2 linked regions of the Verminephrobacter eiseniae EF01-2 genome follow. The protein of the gene in region 1 interacts with the protein of each later gene in a pairwise test. Links are inferred from orthologs where the notes say so. Each region holds a gene or a part of one and is shown on either strand. Other genes may lie near its edges.

What was found. Proteins that work in one complex are often made in the same cells at the same time.
Region 2: the proteins of VEIS_RS14955 (region 1) and VEIS_RS17630 interact in binary tests that used the Escherichia coli proteins (3 or more experiments, as listed by UniProt). The link is inferred for Verminephrobacter eiseniae EF01-2 from one-to-one orthologs.

Annotation. Positions count from the first base shown.
Region 1 is NC_008786.1:3,422,488-3,427,886, forward strand. Bases 786-3,693 are described here. They hold VEIS_RS14955 (energy transducer TonB), read right to left. Parts: upstream 2,638-3,693; coding sequence 1,933-2,637; downstream 786-1,932. Other genes in these bases: VEIS_RS14945 (ExbD/TolR family protein), read right to left, coding at 786-1,185; VEIS_RS14950 (MotA/TolQ/ExbB proton channel family protein), read right to left, coding at 1,189-1,908; VEIS_RS14960 ((2Fe-2S)-binding protein), read right to left, coding at 2,744-3,016; VEIS_RS14965 (ATP-binding cassette domain-containing protein), read right to left, coding at 3,158-3,693. Outside these bases: VEIS_RS26485 (DUF2971 domain-containing protein), read right to left, coding at 1-625; more of VEIS_RS14945, read right to left, coding at 775-785; more of VEIS_RS14965, read right to left, coding at 3,694-3,991; VEIS_RS14970 (FecCD family ABC transporter permease), read right to left, coding at 4,002-4,973; VEIS_RS14975 (heme/hemin ABC transporter substrate-binding protein), read right to left, coding at 5,060-5,399. UniProt on the Escherichia coli protein: Interacts with outer membrane receptor proteins that carry out high-affinity binding and energy dependent uptake into the periplasmic space of specific substrates such as cobalamin, and various iron compounds (such as iron dicitrate, enterochelin, aerobactin, etc.).
Region 2 is NC_008786.1:4,021,707-4,027,133, forward strand. Bases 1,344-4,279 are described here. They hold VEIS_RS17630 (TonB-dependent siderophore receptor), read right to left. Parts: upstream 3,930-4,279; coding sequence 1,758-3,929; downstream 1,344-1,757. Other genes in these bases: VEIS_RS17625 (PepSY-associated TM helix domain-containing protein), read right to left, coding at 1,344-1,746. Also shown: VEIS_RS17620 (hypothetical protein), read right to left, coding at 1-567; more of VEIS_RS17625, read right to left, coding at 583-1,343; VEIS_RS17635 (ABC transporter substrate-binding protein), read left to right, coding at 4,391-5,350; VEIS_RS17640 (ABC transporter permease), read left to right, coding at 5,347-5,427. UniProt on the Escherichia coli protein: Involved in the uptake of iron in complex with ferrichrome, a hydroxamate-type siderophore. Binds and transports ferrichrome-iron across the outer membrane.

The DNA.
Region 1 (5,399 bases):
TCTGGGTCAGAAGGAACAACTCATCTTCAGTAGTATCGTATTGAATACATATCCCACGATGGTTGTCAGCATAGTGTGCCCACATTGGCCCGTTTCTTGGATCCTGTGAAGCGCAAAATACGCCGCCCGCCCGTCGCATATCTTCGCGGAGACCTTCAATCATGGGCTTCGTGATTGGTCCGTCGACGATGTTTTTAATAACCCTGAGTCGCTCGGCAGAACTTAATTTGGGACAGTGCTGGCGCATGCCGTTTTTAGCCCACTCTCTTAATCGCGACGGATCCGGGTTCTTTACCAGATTGAAATTCAACTCGTGAAGATCATTGAGGGAATCGGGTTTCGCCACCCAAATCCTGTCGCGCACCAGAATATCGCGTGCATGTTCTACCTGTGCACAGTTTTTCGGATCAAGCTGTCGGTACTTATAGAGATGGATGGGGATGTTTTCCGTTTCCCATTGGCGCCCACGTCCACCTTGATGGCTCCGCCACTGCTTTGTTTGTGACATGTCGTACTGGCCTCGGCTGGCCGAGTTGAACGCTGCAAGCACATCCTTGGACTTGCATACGGGGGGCTTATCGGGTCCGTCGGGATACGTCAGAGAAAGTGGGAAATCAGGTTGCATCGATGAAAGTGTGTGAAGTGGGGCTGAGCCGAGACATCAATTGGCCGTGCACTGGTTCAATTCCAATACCGGGGGGCATGTCCTTGGCTATTATAGTTGCGTGCGCAGAATGGCCGCAGGGGATGCAATCCTCGAAAAGGGCAGGCTACTCACTGCTGCGGATCAGTCACAAAACCGATCTTGCGCAGCCCGGTGCGTTGGGCTGCGGCCAGGGCCTGGGCTACGTACTCGTAGCGCACGGCTTTGTCGCCGCGGATATGCAGGTCGGGCTGGGGCTCTTTGGCGGCCTCGGTTTGCAGGCGGGACAAGAGTTCTTCGGGCGTGATCTGCGATTCGTTCCAGTAGTAATCGCCATTGGCCGACACCGACAGGCGCACGGTTTCCGGCTTGAGGTTTTCGGGCTGGTTGATGGCCCGGGGCAGGTCCACGTTCACCGAATGCTTCATCACGGGCACGGTGATGATGAAGATGATCAGCAGCACCAGCATCACGTCGACCAGCGGCGTCATGTTGATCTCGTTCATCACCTCGTCGGTATCGTCTTGCGTTCCGAAGGCCATGGTTCAACTGCCTTTTTTCATCAGCAGCACCTTGCCTGGCGCGCCTGCGGCGCTGACGCGGGCGCCGGTGACAAAGTAGGCGTGCAGGTCGTGGGCAAAGCTGTTGAGGCTGCCCAGGATCGACTTGTTGCCACGCACCAGCGCGTTGTAGCCCAGCACGGCGGGGATGGCCACGGCCAAGCCCAGGGCGGTCATGATCAGGGCCTCGCCGATGGGGCCGGCCACCTTGTCGATGGTCGATTGGCCCGAGGTGCCGATGGACAGCAGCGCATGGTAGATGCCCCAGACGGTGCCGAACAGGCCAATGAACGGAGCGGTGGAGCCGACCGAGGCCAGTATCGCCAGGCCCGACTGCAGGCGGGCCGTGAATGCGTCGATGCAGTTGCGCAGGCAGCGGGTGACCCAGTCGCTCATGTCGAGTTGGTCGTGCAGGTGGGCCTGGGTGTTGCGGTGGTGGGCCGTGGCTTCGCGGCCTTCACGGGCCAGTTGCAGGAAGGGGTTGTGCGGGTCCGTGCCCAGTTGGGTCAGGCCGGCGGCAAAGTCTTCGCTGTGCCAGAAGTCTTGCGCGGCGCGGGCCTGCTTGTTGAACCTGATGAGGTCCAGGGCCTTGAGCAGGATGACGATCCACGAGGCCAGCGACATGGCCAGCAGCATGGTGGCGACGGCGCGGGTGACGAAGTCGCCCTGGATCCAGACGTTGGCGATGCCGAATTGCGATTCCATAAAACTCCTTTGGCGGTGATGGGTTCATTCGAGAACGAAGTTGACGGGCACCAGGTTCCACATGGCCTCGGCCACGCCGTTGCGCTTGCCGGGCACGAAGCGCCAGCGCATGACGGCCTCTTGGGCCTGGCGGTCGAGCCGGTCGAAGCCGCTGGACTGGTTGATTTCCACCTTCTGCGGCAGGCCGTCGCTGCCGATCAGCACGCGCAGCAGCACCTTGCCTTGTTCGCCCATGCGCCGGCTGATGGCGGGGTAGGCGGGCTTGGGGTTGTTCAGGTAGGCGGCGTCGCTGGACGGTAATTCGATCTTCGGCGGTGGTGCGGGCGGCGCTGGCGGCGCTGGCACAACGGGGGGGGCGGGCGCTGCGGCCACCACGGGCGCATCCATCGGCGGCGCCGGGGGTTGTTCAGTGACCACCCCGATGGGCGCATCGGGCGCCGCCGGTGCCGGGTCGGGCATGGCCACCGGCATTGGCGCCGGGTGCGGCGCCTGCGCCTTGGGCCTGGGCGCCGGTGGCGCGGGCGGTGGCGGCGGCGGTGCGGCTTTGGGCGCAGGCGGGGCGATGAAGTTGCTGAGCAGCTCTGCGGGCACGATGATCTGCGCGGCGCGGCGCAGCAGCCCTGACTGCAAGGCCCACAGGCCAGCGATATGCAGTGCCACGACGCACACCACGATCACGGCATTGCGGCTGGCACCCCCGGGAGAAGGAAAACGATCAGCGTGGAGCATAAAAAGTGCGGGTGGCCAGCGCCATCGGGATCAGCGCCAGCGGCCAGAAATGGCTGGGGAGCGGGCTATTTGCGAAAGACCCACCAGGCCGAGCCTGCGACAAGGATCAGGCTGCCGGCGAGTGTAGACAGGAGTTCCATGGTTTGCTTTGCGCATCGGTGCTGGCGAGCGGGGTCGTCTGCACCGTCGCCTGATGGTGCCGGGCGACGATCGGGTGAGAGGCATTGCACTGCGCCAGCACGGCGCGGGCGCAGTTTTCGCAGGCGCCGCATTGGGTGGCCAGGCCCAATTCGAACTGGATTTCGTCAAAACCCAGGCCGGCACGCGCATGGCGGGCGATCTCATGGTCCGAAATCCGGCGGCATACACAGACGATCATGGTGGCTGGTGCTTGAAGATCTGAACAGGTGGGCCGAATTATAAATACGAATCCATCGCATTTGAAAAATATCTGCTGCCGGCATGGCGTTGCCGTCAGGGGGCCATCCCCCAGTGTGGCGCTGGGCGGCACCGGCAAGGGTCATGCGCAAGCCCATGCCATGACCCCGGCAGGGGCCGGCCGGCGTGCGGGCTTGCGCAGCGGCGCAATGACCAGGGTGCCTTGAATGTCGGTGGTGCAACCCAGCGCGATGCCATACAGCGACTCCAACGCAGGCACGGCATCGGCAGAGCTGGGAAGGTCGGCGACGAGCTTTCCACCCTTGAGCAATAACAGACGATCAAAGCCCAGCATGGCCTGGTTGATGTCGTGCAAGATCGCGACCAGGCCATGGTGCCGGGCGAAAGCATAGGCCTCCAGGCTGTCCAGCAAATCCAGTTGCAGGCCGGGATCGAGCGCAGCCAATGGCTCATCGACCAGGATCAGTCCATCATGGGCGTTCCACAATTGGGCAAACACCCGCGCCAATTGGATACGCGCCTGCTCGCCGCCGGACAATGTGTCGAAACGCCGCCGCAACAGGCCAGCAGCGTGCGCCAGCGTTGCGCTGGCTTGAACGATGTCGGCCAGGTGGGGGTCGTGAACGCGAGCAACGCGCCCCAATCCCACCACCAGATCGGCCTGAAGTCCAAAAGCCACATCGCCCGATTGCGGAAGCACGGCCCGGCGCCGGCTCAAGTCGGACAGGCTCCAATCGGCCAGCCGCTGCCCATGGAACGAGACCTGTCCGGTGGTTGGCTTGCATTCGCGGGACATGAGTTTGAGCAAGGTCGACTTGCCGGCGCCACTGGGGCCGAGGATGGCGATGCGCTCGCCCGGTGTGATGTGCAGGGAGAACGGGCCAAAAGAATGCGCCCCCAAGCGGAGGCCCACGGAATCGAGCTGCAGCAATGCGGTGTGTGTCGACGTTTTCATCCGCATCGCATCACCCGATCCTGCCCCGTGCGCCGCGCAGCAACAGCAGGAAGAACGGGCTGCCCAGCAGGGCCGTAAAAATTCCGACCGGAATTTCTGCGGGGATGGCGATCGTGCGGGCCAAGGTATCGGCCATGAGCAGGAGCAGTCCGCCCATCAGCATGGACAGCGGTACGACCTGCCTCTGGTCTGCACCGACCCAAACACGCACGAGGTGGGGCGCAATCAGTCCGATGAAGCCGATCATTCCGCACCATGCCACCGAAAACCCGGCCAGCACCGCCACCAGCACGATGACATGGCTGCGCAGGCGCTGAACATCCACACCCACATGCGCGGCAGCCGATTCGCCCAGGGCCAGCGCGTTCATCGAGCGCATCAGTTGGCGCACCCGGCACCACGCCAGCAGCAGCAAACAGGCCAAGAGCACAACCAGTGCCCAATTGCCGCCAGCCAGCGAGCCCAAGGTCCAAAACGAGATGCTGCGCAACTGCTCATCGCTGGCAAGGTAGGTGCACAAACCAATGACCGCAGCCGCCAACGCATTCAGCGCCACGCCTGTCAACAGCAGGCCGGCGATGGACCCTGGCGTAATCCAGCGGGCCATGCGGTCGAGCGTGAAGCAGACCGTCAATGCGCCAGCAAAAGCGGCGGCGGGCAAAAGCCATGGGCGCCAGGAGATGGGTATCGGCAGGTTGAACCCGGAAAAGACCACGATGGTGAGCGCAGCCGCACAAGCCGCCCCCGCGCTCACGCCCAAAAGCCCCGGGTCCGCCAGAGGATTGCGAAACAAGCCCTGTGTCAACGCACCAGCCATGCCCATGCCGGCGCCCACCAACACCGAGAAAAATGCCCTGGGCAGACGGATGCTCCACAGCACATGGGCCGCGCCAGGTACGCCCTGCTGCGCGCCAAGTCCAAGGGCAGAGAGCCAATCGCGGGCTGTCACCGGCACGGCACCGGATTGGAGCGCGACGGCCATGCCCAGCAATAAGGCGCCGAAAAGCCATGCTGCCGGCAGAGCCCGTTGGGTTGGCAAAAAAAGGCGCCAATCGACGCCGGGCATGTTCATGCGCGCATCGCCATTTCAATGGCCGCATGCAAAGCGCTCACCGCCGCAGGCAAGCGCGGCCCGAATCCCAGCATGAGCATGGCCTCCAGTGCAATCACCCGGCGCTTGTGTCCCGCAGGGGTTTGCCCCAGCCCCGGCAGTTTGAGAATGCCAGTCACGCCGCCAGCGGCCTTCAGTCCCTGATCCGTCAGCAGAACGATATCGGGCTGCGCGGCGATGACCGCTTCCGGCGTCAACGGCTTGTACCCCGAAAACCCGTCGATGGCGTTGGCCGAGGCCGCATACTCCAGCATGGCCTGGGCACTGGTGTCCGTTCCTGCCACCAGGATCTGGTTC
Region 2 (5,427 bases), 600 kb from region 1 along the record:
GGCCACGATGTAGGCCAGCCGAAACGACTCCACGGCCAGCGCGCCCGTCAACCAAAAGGGCCAATGCGCCAGCACCGACGCGCAGCGCAGCGGCCCTCTGCGCCGCCCTGCGCTGCGCTGCGTGGTGTGCTGCGTGGTGTGATCCATGGCGTGGCCGATGGTCTGGCCCATGGCCGGGGCCGGCCCGTGCTGCGGCGTCTTGCGCCTGCCGGCATGCACCCGGCGGGGGCCGATGAAGGCGGCCAGTCCCAGACATGCCAGCCCCAGCGTTGCCATGCTCGCCAGCATGGCCGGCGCCAAGGCCGCGCCCCGCGCCAGGCCCACACCGCCGGCCAGCGCCAGCAGTGCAGCGGTGCCGCCCAGTGCAACCCGCCACAGCGCCAGCGGACGCAGTGCCAGGCTGGCCAGCGCGGACATCAGCAGCCACGCGCCGATGAGCGCCCACATGGGCCATGCGGGGCGCTGCGCCAGCGGGGCCAGCCAGGCCGGCGCCCACAGGTGCAGCAAAACGGCCAGGCCGAGCGCTGCGGGCGTGCTGGCGTGCAGGGCCAGGAAGAATCCTTGCATGACAGGCGCGCGCCGTCACCCGGCCACCGGCGGGCCATGCGCCGGCGCCGCAACCCGGGCCTGGGCTGCGCGCTGGCGCTGCTGGCGCATATCGAGCCAGATCAGCGTGCCGGAGAGCGCCAGCAGCGCGGCCGACAGGCCCAGCATGAAGTACAGCCACTTGAGCGCGAGGCCGCCGAAGTCGCCAAAGTGCAGCGGCTCCATCAGGCTGTCGACCTGCGACCAAAAGCCCCGGGAGCGCGGGTCGCGCAGGTTTTTCAACAGGCCCGTGGCCGCGTCGAACTCCACCCGCGCCGTGCTGCCCAGGTGGTTGTCGAGATGGCCGCCAAAGCCCACTTCGGCGGTGCTGCTGCCCCAGCGGCGCAGCGACACCTGGCGCGTCCGCAGCCCCGGAACCGCCCGCTGCGCTGCGGCGTGCAATGCATCGAGCGATGGCATGCTTGCCGCAATGGCGGCAGCGGCGGCGGCGGCACTCTGGCGCGCGGCGGCGCTGGCCATGCTCTCGGCAGCGGTGCCCAGGCTCAGGTATTGGTAGCCGCGCTCGAACAACGGTGCCAGGCCCATCCACGCGCCCGTCGTGGCGATCAGCAGATGAAAGCCCAGGCCCCAGATGCCGGTGCATTTGTGCAGGTCCGACAGCACCACGCGCGGGCTGCGCCCCCAGCGCTGCGTGAACAGTTCGGCCAGGATCTTGCGGTGGATGACGATGCCCGTGCCGATCAGCACCAGCATCACCGCGCCCAGGAACCCCACGATGGTGCGCGGCCCGAAAAACAGAAACACATGCAGCATGCGCAGGAACTGGCCGAGCTGGTTGTCCACCGGGCCGACCACGGCGCCGCTGTCCGAGCGCAGGGCCACCTTGGTGCGCCTGTGGGCCGGGGTGCCAGGCTCGCGCACCCAGGCAAAGTAGTTCGGGTTGACGGCATCGGGCAGCGCAATCGACTCCACCGTGGCGCCGGGGTAGCGCTGGTGCAACTGCGCCAGCACGGTGTCGAGCGGCGCCGGCCGCTCCGATCGGGGCAGGCGGGCCAGTGACGGGTTGGCCCACAGGTCGATCTCATGCCTGAAGACCAGCACCGCGCCCGACAAGCAAACGATGAACAGCAGCAGGCCGGTGACGATGCCCGCCCAGGAGTGCAGTACCGACAGGCGGCCGAGCGTGCGCGGGGCGGGCATCGGTGCGGCTTTCAAAAGAAGTATGTCAGGCCCACGCTGACGCTGCGCGGTGCGGCCGGCGACACCACATTGGCATTGATTGCGCCGTCGTAATACGCCCGGTCGAACAGGTTCTTGACCCCGGCCGTCACACGGTAGTCCTGGCCGGCGTAGCTGATCGAGGCATCGGCCACGAAGTACGCCGGCAGCGTGAACGGGTAGGAGCCGATCTGCTCGCTCACGTAGCGCCCGCCCAGGCCCAGCGTGACGCGCTGGTACTGCGCCAGTTGGTAGTTGGCCCAGGCCGCGACTGTGTGGCGTGGCGTGAGGTTCAGCGGCCGGCCGACGATGGCGGCGTTGTTGTCGCGCGTGACCCGGGCCTGCGTCCAGGTGTAGGCGCCGCTCAGTTTCACGCCGCGCTGCAGGTCGGCGCCCAGTTCCACCTCCAGGCCACGGGCGCGCTGCGCGCCGGTCTGCACCCGGTGGCCGGTGTGCGCCGGGTCGGCGGTGCCGACGTTCTCGCGCACCAGGTCGAACAGGGCCAGCGCGCCGGTCATCCGGCCACCGATGGCCTGGTACTTCAGGCCGGCTTCCCACTGCTTGCCGGTTTCGGGCACGAAGGGCTGGCCCTCGAACGTCAGCCCCGACACCGGCAGGAACGACTCGCCATAGCTGGCGTAGGTGGCCCAGCCGGGCTTGAATTCGTGCACCAGCCCGGCCGATAGCGTGGTGGCGCTGTCCTTTTGCCGCGTCTGCACGTCCTTCACGCGGTCGTCGATGTGGTTCATCGAAGCGTCGCGGCGCAAGCCCAGCAGCGCCGTCCAACCCGGCCCGAACTTGATCTGGTCTTGGGCATACAGACCCGCCACGGTGAGCTTGGCCGGCGCATCGCCGGTGGGGGTCGCGGGGCAGGTGGTCGCCATGCCGTAGCGGGGCGCGAACAAATCCAGCGCGCCGATGCGGCAGACACGGCGGATGAACCGGCTGTGGCCGCTGCGCAGATCCAGCCCCGTGACCAGTTGGTGCTGCATGCCCAGGGCCGCAAAGCGCGACAGCAGCGAGGTGTCGGTGGCCAGGATGTCGTAGTCCATCGACTGGCGCGAAGCCTCGCGGTTTTGCAGCCGCATGTCCGCTTGCAGGGCCTGGTTCGAGATGAAGTGGCCCGTGCCTTGCTGGCTTTCGTAGCGCAGGTTCTGGCGCAGCACCATGGCGGGCGTGAACCGGTGTTCCAGCGTATAGCCCAAGGTGCTGCTTTGCACGTCGTAGGCGCCAAAGCCGGGGTCGCCGGTGAACAGCGTGCGCGGCAGCCTGCCGTTGGGGTTGGGCAGCACCGTGCCGTAGGGCGACAGGCCCTGCTGGCGCAGCCACTGGCTGCGGTTGTAGGTGGCAAACAGCACCCCGTCGGTCCGGGGGCCGGCATCGAGCGCGAGCGAGGCGGCCAGCCAGCGGTCCTTGCGGTAGACGAAGTCCGTCGGGTCGCCGCTGTCGGAAACCTGCGCGTTGATGCGCAGCGCGGTCTTGCCGGATTCGGCCAGCGGCCGGTTCACGTCGGCCTGCAGCGTGCGCAAACCAAAGCTGCCCAGCACGACGCCGACCTCGCTGATCGCCTGCGTGCCGGGCCGCTTGCTCACGGCGTTGATGATGCCGCCGGGCTGCACCTGGCCATAGAGCACCGAGGCGGCGCCCTTGAGCACTTCGAAGCGCTCGTAGCCATAGGGTTGCAGCTTGGCCCACATGCCGGTGTTTTGCACCAGGCCGTCCACCAGGACGGATTCGGTGGAGCGAAAGCCGCGGATGTGGATGTCGTCAAACCCCCGGCGGCCGAAGTTGACCGGGCTTACGCCCGCCACGGTCTGCAGCGCCTGCTGCAAGTTGGTGATCTGGCGCGACTCCATCTGCTCGCGCGTGACCACGCTCACGGACTGCGGCGTTTCCAGGCGCCGCATGGGGGCCTTGCCCGCCGTCTGCGCCTGGTCAGGCGCAAAGCCCATGCCATTGTCGGTGTCGGCGCTGATGCGCACCTCCTGCAACCGGGGTGGTGTCGTGGCAGAGGCTTCGGTCGCTGTTTCGGTCGCCGTTTGTGCCGGCGCGGCCTGCGCCAGGCACAGTGCCAGCGGCGCAACGGCAAGGCGCCACGCCTTGCCGGCGGCCAGGCGCCACGCCTTGCCGGTGGCAAGGGGCTGATGTCGGGGGTGAGAAGGCATGCAAGTTCCGTGGAAGAAGCAAGGGTCAAAAAAATCGGGCGCTCCAACGCCCCGAGGGGGAAAAGCGGTTCGGTCGAGCCGTGCCGGTGCATGCGCCGACACCAAACCCGGGCGCTGGCCGACCGGCACCATGAACGTCACGCCGGTGGTCGGCCGTGGCGTGACGGGCAGGCTGCCGGGGTCGGCGCCCAAGCGATCGGCAATGCCGTGCGACCTGGGCGTTGGCTGGCGTTTTTCCGGACGCTGGCTGGCAAGATGTCGCATTGTAATGCGAATTGTTCTTGTTTGTATCGGACGACTTTCCGTGGCCTCTTTCTTGCTCGGTGTTGGCGCCTGCCAGGTGCGTCGGCGGCACCATGGTCAACCTGTATAGACAGGAATACACTGGCAGTCATCATGCCCGCGCCGGCGCGCGCCAGCGCGGGCGGGCAACGCAATTTTTCTTCAGACAGGAGCAGATGATGAGCAGATCGGTTGTGAAATGGCTGGTGCTGGCCGCAGCATGCGTGCCGGGTCTGGCCGCACAGGCGCAGGCGCAAAACACCAAACTGGTGCTGGGCATGTCCGGCTGGACGGGCTTTGCGCCGCTGACGCTGGCCGACAAGGCGGGCCTTTTCAGCAAGCATGGCCTGGATGTGGAGATCAAGATGATTGCGCAAAAGGACCGCCATCTGGCCCTGGCCGCCAAGTCGATTCAGTGCGCTGCGACCACGGTCGAGACCCATGTGGCCTGGAATGCCAACGGCGTGCCCATCGTGCAGATTTTTCAGACGGACAAGTCCTACGGCGCCGACGGCCTGGCGGTGCGCGGCGATATCAAGGGCTTTGCCGATCTGCGCGGCAAGACCATTGGCGTGGATGCGCCGGGCACCGCGCCTTTCTTTGGCCTGGCCTGGATGCTCAGCAAGAACGGCATGACGCTCAAGGATGTCAAGCTCACCACGCTGTCGCCCCAGGCTGCGGCCCAGGCTTTCGTGACCGGGCAAGGCGATGCGGCGATGACCTACGAGCCGTATCTTTCCACCGTGCGCGACAACCCGGCTGCGGGCAAGATTTTGGCCACCACGCTCGACTATCCGATGGTGATCGACACGGTCGGCTGCGACCCCGCCTGGCTCAAGGCCAACCCCCGGGCCGCACAGGCGCTGGCCGATTCCTATTTTGCGGCGCTGGACATGATCCGGGCCGATCCCGCCAAGTCCAACGACATCATGGGCGCGGCGGTCAAGCAGACGGGCGCACAGTTTGCCCGGTCGGCGTCGTTTTTGCGCTGGCAGGATCGGGCCGCGAACCAGCGGTTTTTCGCCGGCGAGCTGACCGCGTTCATGAAGGACGCCACGGCCATCTTGCTGGCGACCGGCATCATCCACAAAGCGCCGGATGATCTGGCCGCGCTGTTCGACGCACGCTTCGTGCAATGAGGCCCGTGCCACGGCATCTGTCTGCCGCAGCGCCGCTGCGGCGTGCGCTGACCCCGCTGGCGCCCGTCAGTGCCCGC